DNA from 3 places in the Micromonospora sp. AMSO12t genome. Region 3 is predicted to be linked to each of the others. Evidence: riboswitches for the same ligand, from Rfam matches in the RefSeq annotation. Region 3 holds a riboswitch; each other region holds the start of a gene.

Region 1 (13,220 bases), on a different contig from region 3:
AACCGGTCCTCCCAACTCCGCAGCACCGCCGAGATCTCCCCGGCGTCGCCGGTGTGGTTCGCCGGGCCGTACCAGCCCACCACGGCGAGCGTGTCCGCGCTGCGGGCGGCCGGCACGAGCCCGAGACGCGTCCGCCCGTCCACGAGGAACTCCGCGCACTCGTCGGCGAGCACGTCGGGCGCCTCCGCCAGGTCGCCGGGCGGGGCGAGGCCGGGCCAGTCCTGGCCGAACGGGGCCGTGACGTCCGACGTGCCGTCCTCGCCGGTCGTCGCACAGTCGGCCCACCACCGGGCCAGCACCTTCGCCACGTCGTGCTGCTCCGGCGACGACATGTCGGCCGGAGACACCTCGCCGTCGGCCCACGGGCGGCCCTCGTCGCTCGACAACCCGCTCAGCAGCAGCGGCCACAGCCCGGACTCCGGATGCCGCGACCGCATCCGCGCCCACAGTCCCGGATCGGCCGGGGCGTCGCTCAGCCAGTACGGCGGCGGTCCACCGTCCTCCGGCTCGACGGTGCGGCCGGGCGGCAGCGTCGCGGGCGGTAGCGAACTCAGCAACCGGGAGAGGTCCGAAATCACGGCGAGAGCGTAGGCGGCCCGTACGACCAATCCTGGCCCGCCCGCGACGCCCCGGGCCTACGGGGCCTCGGACCGCTCGTCGTGCCGCGGCGCCGCGCCTGGACGCCGTCGATGCTCGGTGTGAACGCGGCGATCTCGCCGCCGTCCGGCCCGGGCGGTGGATTTCGGTGGCTGAGTCCTGCCCGCAGGGGCTAGAACGGTGGTCGTGACCGCCGACATGGACGCCGACGAGGTCCACGCCGTCCTGGCCGCTCTCACCGCCGCCGGGTGCCGGGCCTGGATCGGCGGCGGCTGGGGCGTCGACGCGCTCGTCGGACACCAGACCCGCGCGCACCGCGATCTGGACCTGGCCATCGCCGCGGAGCAGGAGGCCGCGGCGTTGAACGCCCTCGGCCGGCTCGGCTACGTCGTCGAGACCGACTGGCGGCCGGTCCGCGTCGAGGTCGTCGCCGACGGGCGGGGGCGGGTCGACCTGCATCCGCTGGCGTTCGACGAGGCCGGCGACGGCCACCAGGCCGGCCTCGACGGCGGCACCTTCCGCTGGCCGAAGGGCTGCTTCACCACCGGCACCATCGCCGGTCGCCGGGTCGACTGCATCTCGGTCACCCAGCAGCTGCTGTTCCACAGCGGCTACGAACCGCGCGACGTGGACCGCGCCGACCTTGCCTGGCTGCACCGCCTCGCCACGCGCCCGGCGCCCGGCGACGAGCGAAGGCCCTGAGCCGGCGGCCGCTCCGGACCTGGGCTTCGCCGGAACCGTCCATCGGCGGCTCTACCTGCCCGGGCCCCGTCGTCGGGCTGGCCGGTACGACTTCAGCCCGGACGCCGCCCCACGCCCGGGGAACATCCACGCTGCGCAGCGGTCCGGCGGGCCGGCGGTCAGGCGGTCAGGCCGGTGTCAGGATCAGCCAGCCGAAGCCGACGACGTCGCGGTAGCCGGTGAGGTACTCGACGCGCCGCTCGTCGGCGAACGCGCGCGCCTCCGGCGTGCCGAGGCGCTCGATGCCCGCACGCCAGTCGGACTCGAAGTCGTCCCACTCGGCGAGGGTGGACACGGCGACGTGCAACGGTCGGAACCCGGCGTCCACGGCGAGCTGGGCCAGGCCAGCCAGGTCGGGCATGTCGCCGAAGATCTCACGGACCTGCGCGCCGGGGCTGGCCTGGTAGAAGCCGTCAGCGAACAGCAGCCTGCCGCCGGGCAGCGTGAGCCGGTGCAGCGCGGCGAGGGCTCGCGCGGCGTCGCCCCAGATCTGGCCGGCCCCGACATTGACGACGAGGTGGGCGGGCCGGTCCCAGGTGGCCGCGTCCGCGCCGTGGAAGGTGACCCGCTCGGCGGCTCCCCGTTCCGTCGCGCGCAGCCGGGCCCGTTCACAGTCGATGGCGTGGCGTTCCACGCCGTCGCCGGCGATGCCGTGGGCCTCGCACAGCCGCAGGAGCAGCTCGCCGTTGCCGCAGCCCAGGTCCAGGGCCCGCCAGCCCGGCCCGGTGGGGGTCAGTCGCCGGACCAGGTCCGCCACCCGCTCCTCGCCGAGCGGCGAGTTGAAGGTCAGGTTGGCCGCGGCGGCGGCCAGGTAGGTACTGCGATCCTGGCTGTTCACCGGCACACCGTACGACAGCGGGCCCGTGCCCGAGGGCATCGAGAACGTTGGTCGAGGGCTCCCGTCCTGGTCAAGGCCTCAGCGTGGAACGATCATGTCCGTGGAGAGTCTGGGAGTCCTCGGCGCGGTGCTCTGCGGCGCGCTGAGTTGCCTCCTCGTCTGCCTGATGCTCTGTGCCGTCGCTGCGGCTTGGGCAGCTTGGCCCACACGCCGGAAGTAGCCACTGCCGGCTCGGTCGCCGCAGACGTTCAAGCGGCTCTGATACCGCAGCGGCCGACCTGGGGCTGGGACTCCTGTTTCTCGGCGGCGCGCTGCTCCGGTTCAGTCGCACCCGGCGGGTTTCCCCTCTTCGCCCGGCGGTGAGCGGTGACCGCGCCGTCCGCGTGAAGGAGCCGCACCACCGGCCGTGGAGCGCGAAACGCCTGTGTCCGGTGGCCGCTTGGTTGCGTTTCGTGCCCACCTGACCGGCCAACCCTCTGGTTACTGGCCCGTGGATGGCCCGTCGGAATCAGCCTGGCGCTCGGCTTGCCAGTTGGCGTGTCCCTTCAGCAGGTAACCGGTCCAGTAGATCGCGAACAGGATCAGGAAGCACGTGAAGAACACCCCCGAGACGATGCTCGCAATGACGAGTGCTTCCCTTCCGTCAGATAGTCCGTGTACGGCAAATCCGGCGAGACCCAGGAAGAAGAAGATGACCATGTAGATGGGCAGCGCCGGGCTGTCAGCCGGGTGAGGAACGCGAGGCAACCATGGGGCGTGAGAGTCTTTGTCGATCACGCTGTGAGTATCGAGGACCCCGGCGGTAGGAGCTAGCGGGTCTCCTCGCCGAGCCGTCGTGGACCGTCCGATGTCGACCGGAGGTCGCCGGCCGGCTGAGAATGCGCGGGGCTGATGGCACGCGGCGAGATCATTGGCCTTGGAACGCCGAAGGCCGGTGTGGGTGACTCGGGGGACCGAGGGCAGCCGGCGTAGCCGGTGCGGCAGCGGATCACCAGAAGCTCGACGGCGGCCAACCACCCTGGCGGTCGTCACAGCCTGGTCCCGGTCGCCGGTCTCTAGCCGGTGCGGGCGCGGTAGCACGCGCTATTGCCCTCCGCCGACCGATATGCGATAGACGTCCGCAGACCGATTTGCGATACCTCAGTGCGCTGATCGCGGCATGTGATTACGCTTCGACATTTGCCCCGCTGCACAATACGGCGACTGTTTCCACGCGCTGTGCTGGGTGTCGCGTCGGGCGTCTAGCGGAGGGGCGATATGGATTTCACGCTGCCGGACGGCCGGGTCCTGGGCTGGGCGGAGTACGGCGATCCGGACGGGCCGCCGGTGGTGTTCCTGCACGGCACGCCGGGCTCGCGGATCAGCCGCCCGGACGACACGGCGTTGGCGGGTGTCCGCCTGATCACCGTGGACCGGCCCGGGTACGGTCGGTCCACACCTGTCCGACAGCCGACGCTCCTCGGGGTCGCTGACGACGTCGGTGCACTGATGAGCTCTCTGCGGATCGAGCGCTTCGGGCTGATCGGGTTCTCTGGCGGCGCGCCGTACGCCGTGGCCTGTGGGGCCAGGTTCCCGCATCGACTGACCGGGGTGGTCGCCGCAGGCTTCACCGGCCCCTACCGAGAGCTGCGCACGGTGGGTGGCTGGCAGCGGTTTCAGGCGTGGGCCTTGCGGACCGTTCCGGGGTTCGGGCCCCGCTACGTGACCCGCGCCGCCGCATGGTATGCCGAGGATCCGCTCAAACAGCATCGGCAACTGCTTGCCGCGGGCCAGGACCCCTGGATGCAGCCCTACGAGGAGTCCAACCGCGAAGGTGCCCGCCAAGGCGCGGCCGGGCTGGCCAGCGACTGGCTCGCCACCGACATCCGCCCATGGGGGTTCCGCCTGCGCGACGTCCCCTGCCGCGTCCTCATCTGGGCTGGCCGACACGACCCCGGCCGAGCCGTCCCCGACGCACCGCTGATCGCCGCACGGATACCCAACGCCATGGTTCGGATCAGCGAGGACGCAGCCCACACGCCCTCGCCGGCCCACTGGCAAGCGATGCTGACGTGGGCAACGAGCGGCTGAGAATCGGCGGTCCCAAATGGCCGCGGAACCGGACGGATTGAAGCACATCCGCTACTCGGCATGACAGGGCATTGGTCGGGCGGCTGACCTGCCGCCCCTCGATCGCCGGACCTTGCCGCACATCACCTGACGGAGCTGTGTAGCAAACCGGCTGATCGCAGGCAGATGTGCACATCCGATCTGCCAGGGCGACGATGCCGCCCGCTGGCCGGCGAACGCGACGAGCCATACCCGCGCGATCGCCATGGCAGCGTCCGGTTCCCTATTGCGGCCCCACCGGTGGGGACTGTCGTTGCCCGCCGTGTCGAAATGTCTGGGCACGCCTGAGGGGTGCCGGGAACAATGTGGACATTCCGGCCGATGCGCGGCCCTGCCACGCTCAGGCCCTTGCTGGGCCCCGCGCCCTGATACCGCGCCTTAGCGTGGCAGGGTGGCAGCACCCCGCAGGGCACCGCCGTCGGAGATGAGCCGTCGGTTGACGTTCCTGTTCGCGTTGGCGGCGGGCGTGGCCATCGGCAACCTGTACTGGGCGCAGCCGCTACTCGGCTTCATTGCAGGCGACCTGCGCGCCACGACCGCGACAGCCGGCTGGCTCGTCACCATGACGCAGGTCGGGTACGCCGTCGGCGTGCTGCTGCTCGTACCGCTCGGTGACGTCCTGGACCGCCGCCGGTTCGTCCCGGTGATGCTGTTGACCTCGGCCGCCGCACTGCTGCTGTGCGCGCTGGCGCCGTCGATCGGTCTACTTCTCCTCGCACCCTTCAGCGGGGTGATGATCCGGCCCCGGTTGGTGTAGCCGGGGCCTGGCGGGTAACGACGACGAGGGGACGGCCCACTGGGCGTGCTCGGCATGACGACGATTTCCGGGCAGGTCCTCACACCGCTCGCCGGGGACCTGGCCGGCGACACCCACCGCGGTCGGATCGTCGGCGTCGTCGGGTCCGGGACCCTCACCGGGATCCTGGCCTCCCGCACGATCAGCGGGTTGGTCGCCGGCACCGCCGGGTGGCGTACGGTCTTCGCCCTCGCCGCGATCGTCGCCGTCCTGCTCGCGGTCGTGCTCTACCGCGCGATTCCACCGCTGGCACCGCGGACGCGCATGCCGTACCCGCAGCTCATCGCCTCGGTAGGCGCGGTGGTCATGCGGGAGCGGGCAGCCCGATGGACGCTGGTCCTGGCCGCCACAGGGTTCGCCACGTTCTCGCTGTTCTGGACGGCGCTGACGTTCCTGCTCAGCGGCCCACCGTTCCGGTACCCGGTAGCGGTGATCGGATTGTTCGGGTTGGCCGGCCTCGCTGGTGTCCTTTCCGGCCTGCACGGCGGTCGTCTGCACGACCGCGGCTGGTCGCTTGCGGCCACCGGCACGGCCTGGGTACTGGCCCTCGGCGCATTCGTCGTCGCGGCGTTCGCCGGCCGCTCCGTCGTACTCATCATCATCGCGATCATCATGCTCGATGTCGCCCTACAGACGCAGGCTCTCCTCAACCGGGCGCGGCTGTTCGCCCTGTCCCACGAGGCCCGCAGCCGGATCAACACGGCGCTGGCCACCGGCAACTTCATCGGCGCTGCTATCGGCTCCGCCGCCGCGATCACGCTCTGGTCTGCGGGCGGCTGGACAGCGATCACGATCGCGGGAGCGGTGCTCTGCTGCTTCGCGCTCACCGTGTGGGTGCTGGGACGTCGGGGCCCACTCGTGATCGCTTCGCCGTGACAGGAAGGCGGGCCGGACGCAGCCCGATGACCCGGACGACGGCATGGCCGCAGAGTGGTCCGGCGCCGGTAGTGGCCCGTGGATGGCCCGTGGCATGATCACGGGCTCGGGGAACGTCGAAGGCCCCGGTCGGGATCTGCGTCCTGACCAGGGCCTTTCGCGTGGAGCGGGTGACGGGAATCGAACCCGCACTGTCAGCTTGGGAAGCTGATGTTCTGCCATTGAACTACACCCGCAGGCGGCACCACTGTACCTGAGTCGTCACGACGCTGCACCCAGGTACCCCTCCGACACCACCAGGCGCCACGATCTTGGCAGCTAACGGCCCCCGGAGGGGCCTCAACTTACCAAGATCGCTCTGCGCCACCGCCCGCCGCCACCACGCCAGCCACGCCACCACCCCGCCGCGTCACCGTCAGCCACGAACCGCCCGGCCGCGTGGCACGACGTGCCCGAGTCGCGCGTCGTGGTCCGGATCCGGACCGCGGGTCGTGTCCCGCGTCAAGCAACGTCGATGCGCGCCCAGCCGCTGCCAGGAAAATTTCCACCGCGGCAACATATGGCCATTCTCAAATTCATCGATGGGTTGTAACGTCTGCCCAACGTTCCAGTCACGGCGTGACATACCCCCTGTCGCGTCGCCAGAAAGAGGTGGGCCCATGGGACTCCGTCCCAACCTGCTGACCCGGCGTACGGCCGGCGTCGCGTCGACGACCCTCGCGCTGCTGCTCAGCACCGCCGCCGTGGGGGTCGTACCGGCCGCTTCGGCCTTCTCCGCCGCCCCGACCGAGGTCTGCGTCGAGCCGGCCGACGTCCACTCGGACGCCCGCGTCAAGCCGGGCAGCGGCGCCAAGCACGAGCCGAACGAGCTGACCCTCGCGGAGACCCGCGAGCGCGAGGCCGACATGGCCGCCGCGCTGCGCGAGCGGGCCCGGTTCCGTACCGGCGCCGGGGCCTCCACGATGGCCGCCGCCGTCACCATCCCGGTGGTGGTGCACGTGATCCAGGAGAACAGCACCCGGGCCGGCGGCAACATCCCCGACTCGATGGTCAACTCGCAGATCAACGTGCTGAACCAGTCGTTCAGCGGGGCCACCGGCGGCGCGTCCACCGCGTTCAGCTTCCAGCTCCAGAAGATCAACCGGGTGACGAACCCGTCCTGGTACCCGATCGTGCAGGGCTCCTCGGCGGAGCGGTCGATGAAGACCTCGCTGCGTACGGGCGGCAAGAACACCCTCAACATCTACCTGGGTGAGCTGAGCAACGGCCTGCTCGGCTGGGCGACCTTCCCGACCCGCAACCTCAACAGCATGGACGGCGTCGTCGTGCTGAGCGAGTCGCTGCCGGGCGGCACCGCCACCAACTACAACCAGGGCGACACGGGCACCCACGAGGTCGGCCACTGGCTGAACCTCTACCACACCTTCCAGGGTGGCTGCTCCGGCTCGGGCGACAGCGTCAGCGACACCGCTGCCGAGGCGTCGCCGGCCTCCGGCTGCCCGACCGGGCGGAACACCTGCACCGCCCCCGGCGTCGACCCGATCACCAACTTCATGGACTACAGCTACGACTCCTGCATGTACCAGTTCACCGCCGGGCAGGCCAGCCGCATGCTGACCGCCTGGAACGCGTACCGCGCGGCGTAGTTACGCCGTACGACTCCACCGGTGCCGGCCTCGCTCGACGGGGCCGGCACCGGCGTCTGTGCGGCCGGGCACGCGGGGGTCGGGCGGTGGTCACGGTGCGGCGCCCCGGAGGGGGACGGCCCGGGGCGCCGCACCGCGTCTCAGGCGGCGGGGCGGGCGGCGTGGTCGCCGACGCGCCCCGACCGGGTCTCGGGCACCAGCGCGGTGCCGGCGTCAGCCGCGCGGGGGTCGAGCCACACCTGGACGGCGGGTCGGCCGTGCCACTCGCTGGCGCCGCCCGCGACGCCGGACTCGCGGCGGGCCAGCATCGCCACGTCGACGGTGAACTCGAAGACCCGCCAGTCGACCTGCGGCGCGGCCCGGTGGCTGCGGGCCAGCCGGGCGACCCGCGCCGGGTCGGTCACCGGCCGGGCGTGGCCGGCGACGTAGGCTTCGTCGTCGCTCTCCTCGGGCGGGAACGAATGCAGCGCGTAGCGGCCGTCGCGCTCCAGGTCGCGCCGCTTGGGCGAGTCGACGACGAAGCAGAAGAGCCCCTCGTCGGTGATCACCGGGGACACCGGGTGCACCCGGGGACCGCCGTCGGCGCGGACGGTGGCCAGGTAGCCGAAGCCCGGCCCGTACTGCTGCATGAGGAGGCGGATCCCGTCGGCGAGGCGGGGCTCGTCGGCGGCGAATTCGGACCAGGAAGCCATGCCGGCATTCTATCGAACAATTGTACGAAGATGCACTCCGACACGCAGGTCACGCGTGTCGGTCGCTAAGGTGTGCGGATGCTGCTCTCCGACCGCGACCTGGCCTCCGAGATCGAGGCGGGAACGCTCGCGCTGGAGCCGTTCGAGCCCGCGCTGGTGCAACCGTCCAGCATCGACGTACGCCTGGACAAGCTCTTCCGGGTCTTCAACAACCACCTCTACACCCACATCGACCCCGCGCAGCAGCAGGACGACCTCACGTCGATGGTCGAGGTGCCCGAGGGCGAGCCGTACGTGCTGCATCCGGGCGAGTTCGTGCTCGCCTCGACGCTGGAGGTGATCACGCTCGGCGACCAGCTCGCCGGCCGCCTGGAGGGGAAGAGCTCACTGGGCCGGCTGGGCCTGCTCACCCACTCCACGGCGGGCTTCATCGACCCGGGCTTCTCCGGTCACGTGACCCTCGAACTGTCCAACGTCGCGAACCTGCCGATCACCCTCTGGCCGGGCATGAAGATCGGTCAGCTCTGCATCTTCCGGCTCTCGTCGCCGGCGCAGCACCCGTACGGCTCGGCCGTCTACGGCTCGCGCTACCAGGGGCAGCGTGGCCCGACCCCGAGCCGCTCCTGGCAGCACTGGCGCACCTGGCCCACCCGCTGACCCGACCTGCGAGCGCGCGGAGGGCCCCCGCCGGGCAGGGACCCTCCGCGCGCCTCAGCCGGGTCGGCCGTAGCTGTGGATCGGGCCGTCGTCGACCTTCTTCATCTTGATCGGCACCCCGGCGCGGGAGGCGTGCACCACCCAGCCCCCGCCGACGTACATGCCGACGTGGTGCAGGTCGCTGTAGTAGAAGACGAGGTCGCCCGGGCGCAGCTCGCCCCGGCTCACGGACGCCGTGGCCCGGCGCTGCTGCGCGGCGTTGTGCGGCAGCGACACCCCCGCCTTCGCCCAGGCGGCGAGCATCAGGCCGGAGCAGTCGTACGAGTTCGGCCCCTCGGCGCCCCAGACGTAGGGCTTGCCGATCTGTGCGCAGGCGAACTTCACGGCGGTGCCCGCCGGGCCGCCGGGATAGCCGGCCGGGCAGGGGGCGGGACGCAGCGGCCCGCCGCCGCCGTTGCCGTAGACCCGCAGCCGTAGCTTCTGCAACCGGTCGATCTCGGCGTTGATCTGCTTCTTCTTCGCCGCGAGCTGGGCCTCGGTGCGGCTGAGCTGGACGACCATCTCGTCCAGCGGCGCCTTCTTGGCGGCCAGCCGGTCGCGCAGCTCGGCGACCTGCCGCACGTCCTGCTGCTGGTGCTGGGCGAACTGGTCGAGCAGTTCGAGCTGCCCGATCATCTCGCTCGGTGAGCGGCTGCCCAGCAGGGCGTTGACGGCGGAGACGTTCTCGCCCTTGTAGGCGCGGGCTGCCAGCGCGCCGACCTTCTCCATCGCCTGGTCGACCTGCTTCTCCAGCGGCCCGATCTGCGCGGCGAGCGCGTCGGCCTGCTTCCGCCTGGCGGCCAGGTCCTGGCGGGTGGCGTTGTGCCGTTCGATGATCGGTTCGAGCTTGTTCCAGTCCTCGTCGATCTGCCGCTCGATCTCGGCGACCGTCGGTTCGGCGTGGGCCGCCGTGGCGCCGCCGGTCAGGACGACGGCGAACGCGGCCAGGGCGGCGAGGGCGGTGGTGCAGCGGTACCAGCGTGGGCGCGGCGCAGCCGTCACCGGGTCGGCGAGGGCCGACCGGGCCGACGGTGGCCGCGGGGCATGGTGTGCCACCGGGCTTCGTACTCCTTCTTCCGTACCGCCTACCGGGTTAGCTGACGGGTTCGGGCGGGAAGGGGCGCCCTACCGCAGGACTGCGGATTCACCCCGGGGAACCTGGGTCCCCGGCTCGCTCGGGAGCGACTCGGCGGTGTCGGACCGTCACCGCCCTGGTTGGACGGAATGTCACCGGCCGACGAATGACCAGAGTAGAGACGACCGTTATCGATCCGCAACCCTACGGGCAGTGACACTCCGTACCCACCCGGATCGGGCGGATCCGCAACCCGGGCGACGAAGATTTTCTTCCTTCTGAAGTGTCTGACGGAAAGGTATTGACCAGAGGCGGCGGACGGGGCGAAGGTGACCCCACCTTTGCCCGTCCGAACTGGGGGTCTGATGCACCTGTCAGCGACATCGAGGAGCAGACGCGTCCTGCTGGCCGCCGCCGTGGCCGCCGCCATGGCGGCGACGCCGCTCACCGCCGCCGGATCCGCCGCCGCGGCAGCGCCGGTGAACGACCGGCAGCAGCAGTACGCCGCCGCGGCCGCCGAGTACGGCGTACCGGAAAGCGTCCTGCTCGGGGTCTCCTACCTGCAGTCCCGCTGGGACACCAACGCCGGCACGCCGAGCACCAGCGGCGGCTACGGACCGATGCACCTCACCGACGCCGAGCACGTCACCGCCCTCGCCGGCGGCACGCACCACGACGAGGGCACCGAGGACCCGCGCGGCGACGACTCCCGCCCGTCCCTGGCCGAGGCGGGCGAGCCGCCGGCCGCCACGCCGCCCGCCGAGGCCGCGCTGCGGACCGTCGACGCCGCCGCCGAGTTGACCGGCGCCAGCGAGGAGTCGCTGCGGACGGACGTCACGGCGAACATCCGGGGCGGCGCGGCGCTGCTGGCCGCGTACCAGAAGGAGATCGGCGCCCCGGTCGGCGCCGGCACCGACCCGGCGGCCTGGTACGGCGCGGTGGCCCGGTACTCCGGCGCGGACAGCGCCGACGCCGCGGCGGCCTTCGCCAACGAGGTGTACGCCACCATCGCCACGGGCGACAGCCGGGTGACCGACGACGGGCAGCGGGTCACGCTGGCCGGCCGGGCGGTCCAGCCGGACCGCTCCTGGCTGGACCGGCTGCGCCTGCGCAAGCTCGCCCGGCCGGACGGGCTGGAGTGCCCGAGCGACATCTCCTGCGAGTGGATCCCGGCGCCGTACGAGAACTACGGCCCCACCCTGGGCGACTACGGCAACCACGACCTGGGCAACCGTCCCACCCAGCAGAAGATCGAGTACATCGTCATCCACGACACCGAGGGCTACTTCGGCCCCAGCGTCAACCTGGTCAAGGACCCGAAGTGGGTGGGTTGGCACTACACCCTGCGCTCGGTGGACGGGCACATCGCCCAGCACATCAAGACCAAGAACGTCGGCTGGCACGCCGGCAACTGGTACGTGAACGCCAAGTCCATCGGCCTCGAACACGAGGGCTTCGCCGGGCACGGCACCTGGTACACCGAGGCGATGTACCGCACCTCCGCCAAGCTGGTCCGCCACCTGGCGCGGGCGTACAACATCCCGCTGGACCGCAACCACATCATCGGGCACGACAACGTCCCCGGCACCGTCGCCGCGAACGTGCGCGGCATGCACTGGGACCCGGGACCGTACTGGGACTGGTCGCACTACTTCGACCTGCTGAAGGCGCCGTTCAAGTCGACCGGCACGCACCGGACCGGGCTGGTCACCATCGACCCGGACTTCGCCACCAACCAGCCGCCGTTCACCGGCTGCAACCGGCAGCCTCCGGGCGTGCCGAACCCGCCCCCGGCGACGGCCCCCTGCCCGCTGCGCGGCTCCTCCGCGCTGTTCCTGCACAACGCCCCGAGCCACGACGCGCCGCTGGTCAACGACATCGCGCTGCGGCCCGACGGCACCCCGAACACCACGTACGTCTCCGACCACGGCGCCCGCGTCTCGGCCGGCCAGACGTACGCGCTTGCCGAGGTGCAGGGCGACTGGACCGCGATCTGGTACCTCGGCCAGAAGGGGTGGTTCCACAACCCGGCCGCCAAGCCGACGGCGAAGTGGACCGTCGGGTTCGTGGTGACCCCGAAGGCCGGTAAGGCCACCATCCCGGTGTACGGCCGGGCCTACCCGGAGCAGGCCGCGTACCCGGAGGGCGTGCCGTACCAGGCGATCTCGCCGCTGCAGTACACGCTCTCGGCCGGCCAGCGGTACGCCGTCGGCAACCTGCTCCCCGGCGAGTACTACCGGGCCACCACGTTCGACGGCTCCGCTCCCCACGACCAGACGGTCGTCCGGGGCGACAACAGGTACGTGCAGGTCCAGTTCGGTCACCGGATCATGTACGTCAACCTGGACGATGTGAACCTGGTGCCGTCCCCGCTGGGCGCGCCCCGCTGATCCCACCGCACGACGAGGGCCCCCGGTCGATCCGACCGGGGGCCCTCGTGTCGTTGCGGGTGCGGGACGAGCTGGCCCGTCAGGGCCGGCGGAACCCGGCCACCGGCATCGTGTTGATGCTGGAGACGTTTACCGGTTTGCCGGCCCGCGGCGCGTGCACCATCTTGTCGTTGCCGAGGTAGAGGCCGACGTGACTCAGGTCGGACTTGAAGAAGACCAGGTCACCCGGGCGCGCCTCAGAGCGTGGGATGGCCTTGCCCTCGTTCCACTGCGCACCCGTGAAGTGCGTCAGGTGGACCCCCGCCGCCTTGTAGGCGTACTGGGTGAGGCCGGAGCAGTCGAACGAGTTCGGGCCGGTGGCACCCCAGACGTACGGGTCGCCGACCTGCGCGCAGGCGGTCCGGATCGCGGTACGGGCCTTCTCGCTGACCACCCCGTTGATGGTCGGGCACTTCTCCGTCTTGACCGTCGTCACCGGCATCGACGCCTCGAGCTTCTTGATGTCGGCGTCGATCTGCTTCTTCTTCGCGGCCAGGTCGTTCTGCTGCTTCGTCTGCGACACGATGAGCGTGTCGAGCTTCTGCTTCTCCGTGTCGTACTTCTGGCGGACCCGGGTCACGCCCTCGAGCTGCTTGCGCTCCTGCGCGGCCAGCCGGTCCAGCAGCGTCAGCTGCTCGGTCAGCGTGTCGGGCTTGGCGCTGACCAGCAGCGCGCCGATGTCGTGGGACGGGCCGGAGATGTAGTAACGGGAGGCGAGATCGCCG
Region 2 (13,220 bases), on a different contig from region 3:
CTCGAAGGCCGCGACCTCGGGACCCTGCACCACCCGGCCGCTGCGGAGCACCCGGACAGCCGCTTCGATCTCGGCGTCGCCGATGATCGGCCGCGCTGGGGGAATGAACTCTGGGTGCGGCCCAGCCATGGGGCATCCTCCTGTGTCAGATGTGCTCGGGTGGGGGTTCGGGGTGCGATACTAGCCCGTTGCGAATCAGGCCGAGACCGACGAGGTCAACGTTCACGCACCGGCCCGATGGGGTTCAGAAGTGGTCAGGGACCGGGTGTCCCACACCGCTGGCTCGTCGAGGGACGGACCGGTACATGCTACCCGCAGGGCCGCGACGATCGCGGCGGCCATGCGCGTGATCTCCGGCGTGTCAAGAGGTGTCCGCGAAATCGCCAGCCGCCAGTAGACCGGCCCGACGATCAGATCCGCCGCGCCGCGTCGGTCGGCGCCCGCCGGCAGCTCACCCCGCTCGACCGCCCGGCCGATGACGAGCTCGCCGACCCGGTCCTGGTAGCCGGTCAGCGCCTGCTGGAGGGTCTCGGCGATCTGCGGGTTGCGCGCCGCCTCGGCGAGCAGGTCCGGAATGATCTGCGAGGCCAGCGGGTGACGTAGCGCACCGGCGGCCACGAGCAGCAGCAGCTCCACGTCCCCGTGCAGGCTGCCGGCGTCCACCATCGGCAGCTTGCGCCCGGCGACCGCGGAGACCATGTCCAGCACCAGCTCGAGCTTGGAGCGCCACCGGCGGTAGATCGCCGTCTTGCTGACCCCGGCCCGCCGGGCCACCGCCTCTATCGACAACCGTCCGTAGCCGACCTCCGCCAGCTCCTGCGTGACCGCGCGGCGGATGGCCGTGGTGATGTCGTCACGGAGCACCGCCGCACCGGCCGGCACCCGCCTCTTATCGGTCTTCACGTGCAACAATGTAGCGCAGCGACGGTACGGTTGCGTCCCGACGTGTTTTCCACTACGGTTCGCCCGGCGACGAGGCGGCGCTCCGCACTGGCCACGCTCTCCCGTCGTCGCGCGCAACCCGTTGGCACGAAAGAGATCGGAGCGCCTAACCATGGCCAACACCACGGTGGCAGACCCGGATTCCGGGCTCACCGGGGCCCAGCTCGCCCAGCGCTACGGTCTCCGGTTCGCCGGCGAACGGCCGTCCCTGGGCGAATACGCGGGGCAGCTCTGGCGCTACCGGCACTTCATCGCCGCGTACGCCAACGCCAAGCTGGTGGCGTCGTTCAGCAACGCCCGGCTGGGGCAGCTCTGGCAGGTGCTCACCCCGCTGACCAACGCGGCGGTCTACTACCTGATCTTCGGTGTGGTGCTGGAGCAGAACAGGACCCCGAACTTCATCGCCTACCTCTGCACCGGCCTGTTCATCTTCAACTTCACCCAGACCGCGGTGCAGAACGGCACGCAGTCGATCACCAGCAACCTGGGCCTGATCCGGGCCCTGCACTTCCCCCGGGCCTGCCTGCCGCTGGCCGTGACGATCACCCAGTTCCAGCAGCTGCTCGGCTCGATGGTGGTGCTCGTCCTCATCGTGCTGGTGACCGGTGAGCCGATCACCCTGGCCTGGCTGATGCTGCCGCCGGCGATCCTGCTCCAGACGATCTTCAACGCCGGGCTGACCATGGCGATGGCCCGGATGGGCTCGAAGCTGGCGGACCTCAAGCAGGTCATGCCCTTCGTCATGCGCGCCTGGATGTACGGCTCCGGGGTGCTCTACAGCGTGGCGCTCTTCGAGGAGCAGCTGCCCTCCTGGGCCTCCAGGCTGGTCGAGCTCAACCCCGCGCTCGTCTACATCGAGCTGGCCCGGGTCTCGCTGCTGGAGAACACGCCGACGCTCAGCTCCTCCCTGCCCCAGCTCTGGGTGACGGCGCTGGGCTGGGCGATCGTGATGGGCGTCGGAGGTTTCATCTACTTCTGGCGAGGCGAACAGGAGTACGGCCGTGGTTGATCACTTCGAGTCGTCCAACGACGTGACGGTGACGCTGCCCAAGGTGCAGGAGCGCATCCCCACCGTGGTGGTGGACGACGCCCACGTCATCTACCGGATCCACAAGGGCGCCGGTGGGGGCGGCGGCCCGGTCGGCGCGCTCAAGCGGATCATGAGCCGCACCTCGGCGCCGAACATCCAGGAGGTGCACGCGGTCAAGGGGGTCAGCTTCACCGCGTACCGGGGCGAGGCGGTCGGGCTGATCGGCAGCAACGGCTCCGGCAAGTCGACCATGCTGCGCGCCATCGCCGGCCTGCTGCCGGTCAACCGCGGCGCGGTCTACACGCAGGGGCAGCCGTCGTTGCTCGGGGTCAACGCGGCCCTGCTCAACGACCTCTCCGGCGAGCGCAACGTCGTGCTGGGTTGCCTGGCCATGGGCATGTCGCCCGAGGAGGTGCAGCGGCAGACCCCGGAGATCATCGACTTCTCCGGCATCAACCAGCGGGGCGACTTCGCCTCGCTGCCGATGCGCACCTACTCCTCCGGCATGGGGGCCCGGCTGCGCTTCTCCATCGCCGCGGCCAAGAAGCACGACGTGCTGCTCATCGACGAGGCCCTCGCCACCGGCGACAAGATCTTCCGCAAGCGCAGCGAGCGGCGGGTGCGGGAGCTGCGGGAGGGCGCCGGCACGGTGTTCCTCGTCAGCCACCAGCTCTCCTCGATCCGGGACACCTGCGAACGGACGATCTGGCTGGAATCGGGCGTCCTGCGCATGGACGGCCCGACCGACGAGGTCGTCCGGGAGTACGAGGCGTTCAGCGGCAAGTAGCGCCCCGGCGCACGTACGGCATCCGCCCGGTGCCGGCCGACCGCGTCGCCCCGTGGGGGCGGCGCGGTCCGCGCGTTAAGGTTCATCCGGTCGCCGCGCGGGCGGAACCTTCTGTTCACGCACCCTGAGAGTGAGGCTTCGGCAATGACGCAGGACCACACCACCGGCCCGGACGCCGCACCGGAGGACCCGGCGCCATGGCGGCCCTCGCGGACGGTGGCGGTGGTGCTGGCCGGCGGCACCGGGACCCGGCTGGGCCTCGGCATCCCGAAGCAGCTGCTGAAGATCGCCGGTAAGCCGATCATCGAGCACACCCTGGCGGTCTTCGAGGCGGCGCCCGAGATCGACGAGATCGTCGTGCTGATGGCCACCGGCCACGTCGCCGACGCGCAGCAGATCGTCGACAAGGCCGGCTTCCGCAAGGTCACCAAGGTGATCGAGGGCGGCGACACCCGCAACGCCACCACCCGCATCGCGCTCGACGCCGTCGGCGAGGGCGACTGCAACATCCTCTTCCACGACGCGGTGCGGCCCCTGGTCAGCGGCCGGATCGTGCGGGAGTGCGTGAACGCGCTCTGGACGTACTCGGCGGTCGACGTGGCCATCCCGTCGGCCGACACGATCGTCCAGGTCGACGAGGACGACTGCATCACCGACATCCCCGTGCGCTCCTCGCTGCGCCGGGGCCAGACCCCGCAGGCGTTCCGCTCGGGCACCATCCGCGCGGCCTACCGGCTCGCCGAGGACGACCCGCACTTCGCCGCCACCGACGACTGCGGGGTGGTGCTGCGCTACCTGCCCGGCACGCCGATCAAGGTCATCGACGGCTCCGACGAGAACATCAAAGTCACCCACCCGGTCGACGTGCACCTGGCGGACAAGCTGTTCCAGCTCGCCGCCGCGCAGGCACCCCGGGTGACCGACGAGCGCAGCTACACCGAGGAGCTGACCGGCCGGACCATCGTCATCTTCGGCGGCAGCTACGGCATCGGCCACGACCTCGCCGTGCTGGCCCGCCGCTACGGCGCGCAGGTCTTCCCGTTCAGCCGCTCCAGCACCGGCACCCACGTCGAGCGCGCCGAGGACGTCGAGGCGGCGCTGAAGACCGCCTTCGAGGCCACCGGCCGGATCGACCACGTGGTGGTCACCGCCGGCATCCTGGAGAAGGGTCCCCTGTCCGAGATGGACCAGGAGACCATGGACCGGGTGCTCCAGGTCAACTTCGTGGGGCCGGTCATCGTGGCCCGTCAGTCGCTGCCCTACCTCCAGCAGACCAAGGGCCAGCTGCTGCTCTACACCTCCAGCTCCTACACCCGGGGCCGCGCCGACTACGCGCTCTACTCCTCCACCAAGGCGGCCCTGGTCAACCTCACCCAGGCGCTCTCCGACGAGTGGGCGGAGTTCGGCGTACGGGTCAACTGCGTCAACCCCGAGCGGACCGCGACGCCGATGCGCACCAAGGCGTTCGGCGAGGAGCCGGAGCACACCCTGCTCGCCGCCGAGACCGTGGCCCAGGCGTCGCTGGACGTGCTGATCTCGGACCTGACCGGCCAGGTCATCGACGTGCGTCGCGCGCCCGGCGAGGTGCCGGCCCAGCCGGGGCCGGCGCGGGCCGAGCGGGACGCCAGCCCGGCCGACGCCGGCTGACGCGGATTTCGGGCCACGGCGGGAAACGGAGCCGACATGCGTGGTGACCTGGTTCGGAAGCTGCTCGCCCGCGCGCTGGCCACCGGCCTGGCGGTGCTGGCGTTCCTCGTCGTCGCGCTGACCGGCGCGACCGGCTGGGGGCTGGGGCTGGCGGTGGCCGCCCTCGCGGCGGCCACCTGGGAGCGGCGGGTGCGCCCGGGCGCCGACAACGCCGCCGAGACCACGCTGGTCGCGGCGGCGATCCTGGTCGGCTACGCCCGCCGCCTCGACGCCGGGTTCGACCCCGCGCTGGCCGTGACCGCGCTGGCCCTGCTGGGGCTGGTGCTGCTGGTCAACCCGCTCCGCGACGCCGGCGGCCTGGAGGTGCGCGCCGCGAACCTGCCGGTGCGCTCGTGGACGCCGCTGGTCGCCGCCCGCCTCGGCGACGCGCTGGCGGTGCTGCTCGCCCTGCTGGCGCTGGCGGCCGTCGCGGGCCTGCCCGCCGGTGTCGCGCTGACGGCCGTCGCCCTGGTCGCCGCCGGTGCCGCGGCGGTCGGGCTGGACCTCGCCCGGCGCAAGTTCCGGCCGGGGGCCGGCGGCTCGGCGGTGTCCCGCGCGCTGCGCCGGCACCAGCCCGAGTTCCTGCTCCACTTCTCCGCGCCGCCCGGCTCGGAGTACCAGGTCACCATGTGGCTGCCGTACCTGGAGCGGATCGGCCGGCCGTTCCTGGTGATGGTGCGCGAGCCGGAGTTCCTGCCCCTGGTCGCCGCGGCCACCAGCGCGCCCGTGGTCTACTGCCCCACCACCAGGGCCATGGACGAGGCGCTGGTGCCGAGTCTGCGGGTGGCGTTCTACGTCAACCACGGCGCGAAGAACAGCCACTGCATCCGCTACACCCAGCTGACCCACGTCCAGCTGCACCACGGCGACAGCGACAAGGCCCCCAGCGCCAACCCGGTCTCGGCGATCTTCGACCGGATCTTCGTCGCCGGCCAGGCCGCCATCGACCGGTACGCCCGCGCCGGGGTGGACATCCCGGCGGAGAAGTTCGTCGTCGTCGGCCGCCCGCAGGTCGAGTCGATCGAGGTACGCCCGGAGCCGGCGCACGGGCGGGCCAACCCGACCGTGCTCTACACGCCGACCTGGACGGGGCACAACGCGGACGCGAACTACTGCTCCCTGCCGGTGGCCGAGACGCTGCTGCGCCGGCTGCTCGACCGGGGCGCGACGGTGATCCTGCGGGCCCACCCGTACACCTCGCAGAACCCGGCCTCCGCCCGGCAGCTGGGCCGGCTCACCGAACTGCTGGCCGCGGACCGGGCCCGCAGCGGCCGGCAGCACGTCTTCGGGGCCGCCGCCAGCCGGGAGCTGACCCTGACCGAGTGCGTGAACCGCTCGGACGCGCTGGTCTCCGACGTGTCCGGGGTGATCTCCGACTACCTCTACTCCGGCAAGCCGTACGCGGTGACCGACATGGTGGACTCCGGCGACCGGTTCCCCGAGCAGTTCCCGCTCGCCGGGTCGGGCTACGTGCTGCGGCGCGACATGGCGAACGTGGACGAGGTGCTGACCGCGCTGCTGGACACCGATCCGCTGGCCTCGGCGCGGTGGGTCACCCGGAGCCGCTACCTGGGCGACTTCCCCGCCGAGTCGTACGCCGAGGCGTTCCTGGAGGCCGCACGGCGCCAGCTCGACGAGGGCTGGAAGACGCCCGCCCCGCGCACGGGCGGCGCGACCGGCCTGCCGCTCGACCCGGACGAGGCGACCCTCTCCCCCGCCACCTGACGCACCGGCCGGGAGGCACACCGGTCGCGACGGCGGATCTCCGGGTCGGGCCGTTCGCGGGGCACCGTCAGCGGTACGGCTCGACGAGGTCCAGGACCGCTTCGGGGGCCTCGACGTGGGCGTTGTGCCCGAGGCCGGGCAGGGTGGCGACCGGCACCCCCAGCTCCGTGAGCTGGGCGTCGGTGACCATGGGGTCGTGCTCGCCGCGGGCCAGCAGCACGGGCACGTCGGTCGCCGCCAGCAGGGCGGGCAGGTCCGGCGCGCCCACGCCGAACGCGGCCGGGTCCATCGCCAGCCGCCAGCGGCCGTCGACCTGCCGCAGCCCCGCCTCCACCACGGGGTGCTCCGGGGCGAAGAGCCCGGTCAGGCCGGCCACCCGCAGGTAGCGGCGGGCCGCCTCGTCCCGGCTGGCGAACCAGGTCACCGGCCGGGCCGCCAGCTCACCCGCCTTGGCCAGCTCCGCCGGCGACCAGACGGCCTTGATGCCGAGCCCGACGACGGCGTCGACGGGCAGCCCGGCGCCCCGGGCGGCCAGCGCCAGCCCGACCACCCCGCCGAGGGAGTGCCCCAGCACGACGAGCCGGTCCCCCGCCGCGAGCCCCGCGCCGATCCGCGCGGCCAGCCCCGGGAAGGAGTACTCCGGCAACGGCGGCGACCAGCCGTGGCCGGCGAGGTCGGGCGCCAGCCACCGCCCCGCCCACCGACGCTCCAGCAGCGGCGCCCAGGGCAGCCACACGTCGCCGGTCGCGCCCATGCCGTGCAGCAGCAGAAGCACCCTCCGGCCGTCCCGCTCACCCGACTCATCGACCATGGGCGCAGTGTGCCACCCGTCGGACGCCGCGGGCGAGGGCCGTGACCCGGACACGACATCGGGCGCCGACCCCCCGGGTGGGGAGCCGACGCCCGACGGCGTCGCTCAGGCGGAGTAGCCGCGGGTGGCGGCCCAGTTCGCCAGGGCGATGGTGCTGATCCAGTACGACGCGGTCGCCGGGTTCGCCGAGTCGGCGATCTTCACCAGCCGCCCCTCGTCCTGGTAGCCGACCACCGCGATGTAGTGGCCGCCGGGGAAGGAGTGCCAGCCGCCGTCGGTGTCCGTGGCGCTGCCGGCGACGTTGACCACGACGCCCCGCCCGTCGGTGATGGCCGCGACGACGTCGGCCTGGAGCCGGTCCATCTGGGCCGGGGTGGCGGCGCCACCGGGGATCATCCGGGTCCGGTACGGGTCGCCCTTCACCGTCGCGTTCAGCACCCGGGTGGTGTCCTGGGCCGAGTCGGTGCCCATCTGGTCGGTGCCCAACTGGGCACCGAGGGCGTCCTGGCTGCGCGCGATGCCGGCGGCGCTGAGGGCGTGCCGGACGGCCGCCGGACCACAGTTGTAGAAGGTGGTCTGGGCCTGGTAGTCGTAGTCCAGGCTCTTGGCGGCCGGAGGCTTCGGCGGCTCCGGCTTGCGGGTCAGGTCCGGGTCCGGGGCGGCGCTGGACGCGCTGGCCGACGGGGCGGCGCTGGACGCGGCCGGGGCGGCGCTGGACGGGGCGGGCGCGACCCGGGCCTGGCTGCGCGAGGCCGACGCGTCGTCCCGCAGTTCGGTCGCGGCCACCGGGGCCTGCGCGGCGGCGGGGGCCTCGTCGGTTCCGGCCAGCAGCGCGACCGTGCCCGACGCCAGCACGAGCGCCGCGGCGGACGCGGCGGCCAGCTGGTACGGACGCTCGGACGTGAGGCGACGCAGCTGTCGCTTGAGGTGGTGCTTCACGGTTTCCTCCACGGGCTCGGGGTGAGCGGCCGTCGGTCCGCGCCGAGGGCAGGGCGGACCGACCGCGCGGACGGGCGTCCGGGCGGGTGGTGGGCCACTCAGGGGATGCGCCCGGGACGCCGGGCGACGGACGGTGACCGGTGGGTCAGCTCATGACCTGCGGGCGGACGAGCGCGGTCACCGCGGCGCCGTGGAGACGGCGGCACAACCGAGGGGTGTACGGGTGTGGCATGACGATGGAACTCCTTCCGACACCGCCGACCGGGTTAGCTGACGGATTCGGGCGGGAAGAACGCCCTACCACGGGCCCACGGCCCACGGATTCACCCCAACGAGCACTGGGTCCCCGGTTCGTCGTTCACGATTAGGCGGGTCGGCGCGGCGTCGCCTCTGGCGATCGGGTACCGCACCGGACGCGCCGACATTACTGGCCGGTCCGCGCCCTGCCAACCCCGTCCCACCTGCCTAAACCTTGATCGGCAGACAATTTTTGCGGGCACTTCGCCACTGACGCGACTCAATGGGACGACCGTTTCTGCGCGCACCTCCGGGCGACAACGGGACAAGTGGCGGACATCGGCGCCGAAACCCCGGCAGGAATCGACCGGGCCGCGCCCGATGACCGGTTCGCCGACGTGGTGACCGGCGTCACCGAAACGGCCGGGATTTCGTCGGCGGACACTCCGGTCGCCGGGGCGCTCAGCGCGAGTCGGCGTACGTCGGCCGGTGGCCGTCCTGCGGGTCGGCGGCCCGGGGGCGCGGCACGGCGTTGCCCCGGTCTCCCGGCGCCGCCCCGGGGCCGCCGGGGTCCTGCCCGGCGCCGTCCCCGCCCCGCGGCGCCCGGGCCGACCTGCGCGGGGTGAGCAGCCGCATCATCGGCGTCTCGACGAGACGGTGCAACAGGCCGGCCAGGGCCAGGTTGACCAGCAGGAAGCCGAGCACCACCGCCAGCCCCGACCAGCCGGTGAAGCCGACACCCCAGTCGCCGGTGAGCCGCAGGACGGTGATCATCACGAGGACGTGCACCAGATAGAAGGCGAAGGAGACCTCGCCCAGCCAGATCATCGGCCGGGACCGCCACGGCGAGCGCCGCCCGCGCACGTCCGCGTCCGCCGCCGCGGCGATGACCAGGATGTACGCGACCGAGAGCAGCGCCGCCCACAGTTCGGCGCGGACCCACTGCGCGGCGACCACCCAGGTCGCCACGAAGAGCAGGCTGGCCAGCGGCAGGCCCGGCCCGCGCCACCGGCCACGCCGCATCAGCTCGGCGGCGGCGACGCCCATCCAGAACTCCAGCGACCGCACCGGCGGGAAGATCTGGGTGAACCACCAGCGGCTCTCCTCGGGCACCAGCGCCTGGGCCGGCCAGAGCGCCAGGATGAGCAGCGGCACCGCGACCACGACGGCCCACAGGGCCCACGGTCGGGCCCGGCGGATCAGCGGCAGCGCCAACGGCAGGCAGAGGTAGAAGAAGAACTCGCAGGACAGCGACCAGCTGACCGTGTTGATGCTGTAGAAGTGGCCCGGCCGCGGGTCCCACGCCTGGAGGAGGAACAGGTTCTCCACCGCGACGAACCGGTCCACGGGGTCGGCGAACCAGGCCGCGACCGCCAGGGCCGCCACCCACAGCACCACGTGGCTCGGCCAGATCTTGGCCACCCGGCGCCGCCAGAACGCCCGACGGGTGTCGGTGGGTCGGGCCGACCAGACCAGCACGAAGCCGCTGAGGATGAAGAAGAACTGCACGCCCGACAGCCCGAGTGCGAAGGCCCAGTCCACGACGGCCTTCTGGCCGGGCTCGGCGATGATGCCCATCGTCGCGACGTGGAACCCGAAGACGAGCAGGGCGGCGACCCAGCGCAGCCCGGTCAGCGACGGCAGGCGGCTGGCCGGGGACGCGGGCCGGGCGGCGGGCGCGACGGTCGCGACGGTCGCGGCGTCGTTCATGCCGGCATCCCGACGATCCGCAGGGTCACCAGCACGTACGTCTCCTCCTCGACCCCGTCCTCAGGCGCCCCGAGGGGCCCGTGGCGGTCCGCCGGTCGGCGCCGCCCCGCCGGGCACCCTACCCGCCGGGCCTGAGGCTCTGTTCCGTCCCGTCCGCGAGTGCCCGTTCTGTCCCGTGGGGGAGTCCCGTTCCTCCCGTCCCTCCGTGACCGTTGCGTCCCCATCCGTGACGGCGGTGGCGGGCATCCGGGTTCCGGCCGATCGGGTGGCTAGTATTCCCAGACCCGGAGGTGACGAGAGGCGGGCGAATGCACAAGCGAATCCTGATGCGGGCGAAGAAGGGCCCGTTCGACGTCTACTCGCCGGAGGAGACGCACGAGCGGAACTGGATCGGCGACAACAACGGCAACCTCGTCTTCAGCCACGCCGCCCACAAGCTCCTGCGCACCGCCACCGCCGAGATCACCTCGACCGAGTTCAGGATCGACCCGCGCGACGCCGACATGATCAACGAGCGGTACGACGTCTACGTCGTACCGCTCGCCAACGCCTTCCGCCGCAGCTACGCCCACCGCGTCGAGGCCATGACGAAGCTCATCGAGCAGCTGAAGATCCCGGTGGTGGTGCTCGGGGTGGGCGTACAGACCGACATCAACGGCGACCGGGAGTACCTCCGCCCGATCGACGACGTCGTGACCCGGTTCGTACGGGCGGTCCTCGACCGCTCGCACAGCATCGGCGTACGCGGCGAGATCACCCGTGACTACCTGCGCACCCTGGGCTTCTCGGCCGTCGACGTGATCGGCTGCCCGTCGATGTTCCTGCACGGCGACAGCCTGCGGGTGGAGAAGAGGAAGGCGTCCCTGTCGCCCGACGACAGGCTCGCGCTCACCGTCTCCCCGTACGTCACGTCGATGGCGGAGATCATCGCCCGGCACCACGAGCGGTACCCGAACCTGCGCTACCTGCCGCAGGACCTCAAGACGCTCGGCACGCTCCTCTACGGCGACGCCCCCGGGGACCGGGGCAGGACCAGCAAGATCCCGATCCACACCTCGCACCCGCTGTTCACCGAGGACAAGGTGCGGATGTTCGTCGACCCCTGGACCTGGATGGACTACCTCTCCGGGTTCGAGTTCGCGTTCGGCACCCGCATCCACGGCACCATCACCGCGCTGATCGCCGGCACGCCCGGCTACCTCTTCGCGCACGACTCGCGCACCCTGGAACTCGCCCGGTACTTCGAGATCCCGCACCGGGTCATGAAGGACGTGCCGGTCGACGTCGACGCCGCCCAGCTCTACGCGGAGGCGGACTACACGGCGCTCAACGCCGGCCACAGGTCACGCTACGAGACGATGCTGGCCTTCCTCGCCAAGCACGACCTGGGCCACGCCTTCGCCGACGGCGACAGCGCGGCCCGGTTCGACGCGCAGGTGCGCTCCACCGCCTTCCCGCCCGCCGTACGCCCCGCCGCCGCGACCGCCCCCGACGCGCTGCTGGAGCGGATCCAGTGGCTGCGCGACCGCAACGTCGAGCTGCGCAAGGAGACGGAGACGCTGCGCGGGCAGCGCCTGCAGACCCGGGTCAAGCAGGTGATCGGTGGCCGGGTGCGCCGCATACTGAGCCGCTGAGGCGGGGTTCGCACCGCCCGACCGGCCGCCCCTCACCGGCGACCGGCGGGCGGTCGACGCGTCCGTACACCTGTACCAACATGGCGGGTACGCTGGACGGATGACCGGGGCCGCCTACCAGCCGTCGATGTTCGACCTCACCGCCGCCGGACCGTCGCTCAGCCCGCTGGCCGACCGGCTGCGCCGGCACCCGCTCACCCACGGCGCGTGGGTCGACCATCTCCCCGGCTGGGTCACCGGCTCCGACCAGGTCTTCGACGTCCTGCTGCGAGACGTCCCCTGGCGGGCCGAGCGCCGCACGATGTACGACGCCGAGGTCGACGTGCCCCGGCTGCTCTGCTGGTACGCCGGGCACCGCCCGCTGCCGCACCCGCTGCTCACCGAGGCGCGCGCCGCCCTCACCCGGCACTACGCCCCCGAGCTCGGCGAGCCCTTCGTCACCGCCGGCATGTGCCTCTACCGCTCCGGCCGGGACAGCGTCGCCTGGCACGGCGACACCCAGGGCCGCTCCGCGCACACCGACACCATGGTCGCCATCGTCTCGTTCGGCTCGCCGCGCGCACTGCTGCTGCGGCCCCGTGGTGGCGGCGACAGCCTGCGCTTCCCACTCGGCCACGGCGACCTCGTGGTGATGGGCGGTTCCTGCCAGCGCACCTGGGAGCACGCCGTGCCCAAGACCACCCGCCCCGTCGGGCCCCGCGTCAGCGTCCAGTTCCGCCCCGCCGGCGTCGCCTGACCCGCCCGACGGGCGGCAACGGTTCGCGGGCCCGCACGGCCCCGCCCATGCCACCAGCCGAACCCCTGCCGGGCCACCGGCCGGGCCGAGCCGGGCCTCTGCTAGAAACGACTCCTGGGTTTCACCTGCGCCCCCGTCACCTCTCCAGACGCGAAGGGCGTTCCATGACCCAGTCCTCCACCGAGCCGCGCTCCCGTTGGTCCGCGTGGGCGGTCCACGGCGACGGCCGGTCCATCCGCCCCGGCGACGTGGTCCACCCCGACGAACGCCTCTCCTGGCCGCGCACCCTCGGCGTCGGCGTGCAGCACGTCGTCGCGATGTTCGGCGCGACCTTCACGGTGCCGCTCATCACCGGCTTCCCGCCGGCCACCACGCTCTTCTTCTCCGGGCTCGGCACGCTGCTGTTCCTGCTGATCACCGGCAACCGGCTGCCCTCGTACCTCGGCTCGTCCTTCGCCTTCATCGCGCCGGTGCTGGCGGCCAAGGCCGGCGGCGACATCGGCCCGGCGCTCGGCGGCATCGTCGTCGCCGGCGTGGCGCTGGCCGCCGTCGGGCTGGTCGTCCAGCTCGCCGGGTCGCGCTGGATCGACGCGCTGATGCCACCCGTGGTCACCGGGGCGATCGTCGCGCTGATCGGCCTGAACCTCGCCCCGGTCGCCTGGGACGGCGACGGGAGCGGCACCGGCGTGAAGGCGCAGCCGCTGATCGCGGTGGTGACGCTGGCCGCCATCCTGCTCGCCACGGTGGCCTTCCGGGGCTTCCTGGCCCGCCTGTCCATCCTGCTGGGGGTGGTGGTCGGCTGGGTCCTCGCCGCCGTGCTCGGCGACCTGGACCCGAAGGCGGTCGACGGCCTGCGGGACGCCGCCTGGGTCGGCCTGCCCGAGTTCCACGCGCCGAGCTTCAGCCTGCGCGCGGTCGTGCTGGTGATCCCGGTGATCCTGGTGCTGATCGCCGAGAACGCCGGGCACGTCAAGGCGGTCGCC
Region 3 (3,747 bases):
CAAGCCGCTGGTCTGGCTGGTGGCGCTCTTCGCGGCCGCCATCGTCGCCTTCGGGCGGTGGCGTGGGCTGGCCGCGCTGGGCGGCCTGGCGGCGAGCTTCGCCATCCTGCTGACCTTCGTGCTGCCGGGCATCAGCGCCGGGAACCCGCCCCTGCTGGTCGCGGTCGTCGGCGCCGCTCTGATCATGTTCGTGGTGCTCTACCTGACCCACGGCGTGACGGCGCAGACCTCGGTCGCCGTGCTCGGCACGCTGGGCAGCCTGGTGCTGACCGGTGTCCTCGGCACGATCGCCACCGCCGCGACCCACCTGACCGGGTTCGGCTCCGAGGACGCCACCACGCTGTCGATGTACCAGGCCGACGTCGACCTGCACGGGCTGCTGCTGGCCGGGATCATCATCGGCTCCCTCGGCGTGCTGGACGACGTCACGGTGACCCAGGCCGCCACGGTCACCGAGCTGGCGCACGCCAACCCCGGGCTGTCCCGGACGCAGCTCTACCGGGCGGCGACCCGGGTCGGCCGGGCGCACATCGCCTCGACGGTGAACACCATCGTGCTGGCGTACGCCGGCGCCTCGCTGCCGGTGCTGCTCCTGCTGACCGCCGACTCGCGGGCGGTGACCCAACTTCTCACCAGCGAGTTCCTCGCCCAGGAGATCGTCCGCAGCGCGGTCGCCACCCTGGGCCTGATCGCCGCCGTGCCGCTGACCACCGCGCTGGCGGCCCTGGTGACCACGGCCGGCCGACGCGGCGGGGACGCGACCGACCGCGCCGCCACCGCGCCCGCGCCGACGCCCCGGCCGGCCACCGACCGGTCCGAGGCGCTGGAGGCCCTCAGCGGGCCGCGTGGGGACACGCCGTCCGCCGCTCCCGCCGGATGGCCCGATGGGCACAGAAGTACGGACACCGCATGGTGACGCTCCTCAGCGTGACCGAACAGGACGTTCGTCCTGATAAATGCGTCACTGGTCACCGTCCGCCATTACGAAATAACGCATTTAGTCGGCTTAGGGACGTAGATCCCCGGGAGCGTTCTCGGGTAACCTCGCTGCCGGTCACCGCCGAAGGCGCGCAGCGGCGCCTGCGGTGCCGCCGCCCAATCGCCGCGAGGCGAACCGGGGACCCAGGTACGTGGGGTGAATCCGCGACAGCGGTAGGGGCCACTTCCGCCCCGAACCCGTCAGCTAACCCGGTCGGCGGTCGACGGAAGGGAAAACTGTGACGGCACCCCTACGCCGCTGGCTGACGCCCGTGGTGGCCGTACTCGCCGCTCTGGCGGTCTTCGCCGGGCCTCTCCCGGCGGCGGCCGCGCCCACCCCGCCCAAGCCCTCCGGGCACGGGGACGACGAGCCCAAGCTGCTCGACGACCTCATCGAGGCCCGGAACCGGTCCTACGTGCAGGCCAAGGCGAAGCTGGCGAAGTCGAAGAAGCGCCAGCTCGAACTGGCCCTGGAGGTCTCCCGGGCGCAGGCCGAACTGAACGCGCTGGCTCCCCAGGTCAGCCAGATCGCCGCCCAGTCCTACCGCACCGGGCGGATCGGCGCGGTGTCCATGCTGCTGGACACCGCCAGCCCCGACTCGTTCGTCAAGCGCGCCGCCGCCCTCGACGAGCTCAACCTGGTCAACTCCAAGAAGCTCGCCGAGGTGAACGCGGTCAAGGACCGCGCCGAGCAGGCCAAGCTGGCGCTCGACACCGAGGTCCGCGAACAGCAGAAGCTGACGAACGAGATGGCGCGCGGCAAGCGGGAGGCGGAGAAGGCGCTCGCGCTGGTCGGCGGCAGAGGGCTGACCAGCGGCAAGGTGGTCGCCACCTCGCCGGTGGCGAAGATCGCGCCGGGGCGGGCGGCCGACGGCGACTGGACGCCGCTGTCACCCACCGAGGCCGACCCCACCACCTCCGGCCGCATCACCGCGCGCACCCTGCACATGTACAAGGAGGTCAAGCGGGCCGGCTTCAACCGGTTCGTCGGCTGTTACCGCCCCGGCGGGCCCTACGAGCACCCGAAGGGCCGGGCCTGCGACTGGTCGCTGCAGAAGAGCGGCTTCTCCCCCTGGCACAACGACGACACCTACATGTACGGCAACAACCTGACCGCGTTCCTGGTCCGCAACGCCGACCGGCTCGGCGTCTACTACGTGATCTGGAACAGACAGATCTGGTTCCCGGCGACGGGCTGGAGCTCCTACAGCGGTCCGTCGAACCACACCGACCACGTCCACGTGTCCCTCTGGTAGGCACGCACGCGCGCGGCACAGCCGAGAGCGCGGACAGGGCCGCCCCGCCGAACGCGGGGCGGCCCTGTTTCGTCGTACGGACCCGCCCGCCAGGGCGGTGACAGGCGGGCGGTGGGTGGGTGGTTGTTCAGGCGAGCGCGGCGCTGGCCGCCGCCTCCGGCGCGTCGGCCGCAGCGGCGGGCACCTCGGCCACCGTCCGCACCTCGCCGGCGGTCAGCCGGTACGACATGCCGACCACCCCGCAACGGCCGGCAGCCACCTCCGCGGCGAGGACGGCGGAGCGGCCCAGCATCGCCTCGACGGTGTGCGCGATGTGGATGTCGACGATCCCGTCGATGTCGTCCACGCCCTCGGCGGCGGCCCGGCGCAGGCTGGGCACCACGGCGTCCACCACGGCGCACAGGTGCCCGACCGGCGGGGTGCCGGTGGCGGCCGCCGTACGCGCCGCCTGGACGGCCCCGCAGGAGTCGTGCCCGAGCACCACCACCAGCGGCGTGCCCAGGACCGTGACGGCGTACTCCACGCTGCCCAGCACCTCGGGACCGATGGTGTGCCCGGCGGTGCGGACCACGAAGAGGTCACCGAGGCCGCGGTCGAAGATGATCTCGGCGGCGAGCCGGGAGTCGGAGCAACCGACGATCACCGCGAAGGGGTGCTGCCCGTCGGCGACCGCGGCGCGGTGCCCGGCGTCCTGGTTGGGGTGGCGCGGGGCGCCGGTCACGAACCGCCGGTTACCGGCGTGCAGCTCGGCGAGCGCCTGCTCGGGACTCGCGGGGACGGCGAACGCGGTGCCGACGTCGGCCGGGGTCCCGCCCGTGGCCGGCGCCGGGAGCGTCCGCTCCGGGCCCGGTTGGGTTCCTGGCGATCCGGGACGACTCATCCCACACCTCGCTACCTCACGTGAACGGCCTGGTCACCCGGGCCGACGCTGGACGCGGGCTGCCACCACCGTCACACGCACTGCAAGATACGTCAAGGGATGCGTGATATGCATTTCATATGTCCGGCGGCCCGATGCGACGGCGGCCGGGCCTCCGCGCGTCCCTCGGCCGCGAGGGCGCGCAGGAAAACACGAAGCAGGGGCCATACGATGGCGGGCATGGCGACGACAGGGGAGAACGGGAGCACCCGCAACTGGACCTTCCTCACCAACCACGGGCACGTGCTGCTCGCCATCGCCCGCAACCCCACCGCCCGGCTCCGCGACGTCGCCGACGAGGTGGGCGTCACCGAGCGGGCCGCGCAGGCGATCGTCGCCGACCTGGAGGCCGGCGGCTACCTGAACCGCACCCGGGTGGGCCGACGCAACGAGTACACGCTCAACCCCGCCGGGCGGTTCCGACACCCCGCCGAAGCGGACCGGCAGGTCGGCGCCCTCCTCGCCCTCTTCGCCGACGACCAGGAGCCGGCCGAGGCCAGCGAGCGTTCCTGACGAGGGGTCCGGGCGGCGGCACGCCGCTCCGGCCCTCGGCGGTAATCTCACCGCGTGCGCGAGAGTTTCCGACCGGGCGGG

The links. A riboswitch is a leader RNA that binds a small molecule or an ion and turns the genes downstream of it on or off. The one in region 3 is predicted to bind cyclic di-AMP.
Region 1: another riboswitch for cyclic di-AMP. It lies ahead of F6X68_RS12025 (NlpC/P60 family protein); the one in region 3 lies ahead of F6X68_RS31270 (hypothetical protein).
Region 2: another riboswitch for cyclic di-AMP. It lies ahead of F6X68_RS15795 (C39 family peptidase); the one in region 3 lies ahead of F6X68_RS31270 (hypothetical protein).

The regions. Positions count from the first base shown of each region.
Region 1 covers NZ_WAAS01000059.1:7,747-20,966, reverse strand. Annotated here, with positions in the region: gene F6X68_RS12075 (DUF4253 domain-containing protein) at 1-578, opposite strand, end outside; gene F6X68_RS12070 (nucleotidyltransferase domain-containing protein) at 784-1,299, shown strand; gene F6X68_RS12065 (cyclopropane-fatty-acyl-phospholipid synthase family protein) at 1,466-2,176, opposite strand; gene F6X68_RS12060 (hypothetical protein) at 2,657-2,953, opposite strand; gene F6X68_RS12055 (alpha/beta fold hydrolase) at 3,434-4,246, shown strand; partial or broken gene F6X68_RS12050 (MFS transporter) at 4,710-5,957, shown strand; tRNA gene F6X68_RS12045 (tRNA-Gly) at 6,120-6,193, opposite strand; gene F6X68_RS12040 (zinc metalloprotease) at 6,617-7,603, shown strand; gene F6X68_RS12035 (pyridoxamine 5'-phosphate oxidase family protein) at 7,744-8,295, opposite strand; gene dcd (dCTP deaminase) at 8,374-8,952, shown strand; gene F6X68_RS12025 (NlpC/P60 family protein) at 9,007-10,047, opposite strand; cyclic di-AMP (ydaO/yuaA leader) riboswitch at 10,060-10,193, opposite strand; gene F6X68_RS12020 (N-acetylmuramoyl-L-alanine amidase) at 10,432-12,456, shown strand; gene F6X68_RS12015 (NlpC/P60 family protein) at 12,536-13,220, opposite strand, start outside.
Region 2 covers NZ_WAAS01000091.1:9,807-23,026, forward strand. Annotated here, with positions in the region: gene F6X68_RS15760 (DegT/DnrJ/EryC1/StrS aminotransferase family protein) at 1-129, opposite strand, end outside; gene F6X68_RS15765 (TetR/AcrR family transcriptional regulator) at 223-903, opposite strand; gene F6X68_RS15770 (ABC transporter permease) at 1,055-1,951, shown strand; gene F6X68_RS15775 (ABC transporter ATP-binding protein) at 1,944-2,759, shown strand; gene F6X68_RS15780 (bifunctional cytidylyltransferase/SDR family oxidoreductase) at 2,904-4,406, shown strand; gene F6X68_RS15785 (CDP-glycerol glycerophosphotransferase family protein) at 4,443-6,170, shown strand; gene F6X68_RS15790 (alpha/beta fold hydrolase) at 6,238-6,981, opposite strand; gene F6X68_RS15795 (C39 family peptidase) at 7,087-7,932, opposite strand; cyclic di-AMP (ydaO/yuaA leader) riboswitch at 8,161-8,301, opposite strand; gene F6X68_RS15800 (acyltransferase) at 8,620-9,867, opposite strand; gene F6X68_RS15805 (polysaccharide pyruvyl transferase family protein) at 10,176-11,501, shown strand; gene F6X68_RS15810 (alpha-ketoglutarate-dependent dioxygenase AlkB) at 11,602-12,237, shown strand; partial or broken gene F6X68_RS15815 (uracil-xanthine permease family protein) at 12,402-13,220, shown strand, end outside.
Region 3 covers NZ_WAAS01000405.1:218-3,964, forward strand. Annotated here, with positions in the region: partial or broken gene F6X68_RS31265 (YibE/F family protein) at 1-916, shown strand, start outside; cyclic di-AMP (ydaO/yuaA leader) riboswitch at 1,083-1,214, shown strand; gene F6X68_RS31270 (hypothetical protein) at 1,218-2,234, shown strand; gene F6X68_RS31275 (carbonic anhydrase) at 2,362-3,114, opposite strand; gene F6X68_RS31280 (MarR family winged helix-turn-helix transcriptional regulator) at 3,325-3,666, shown strand.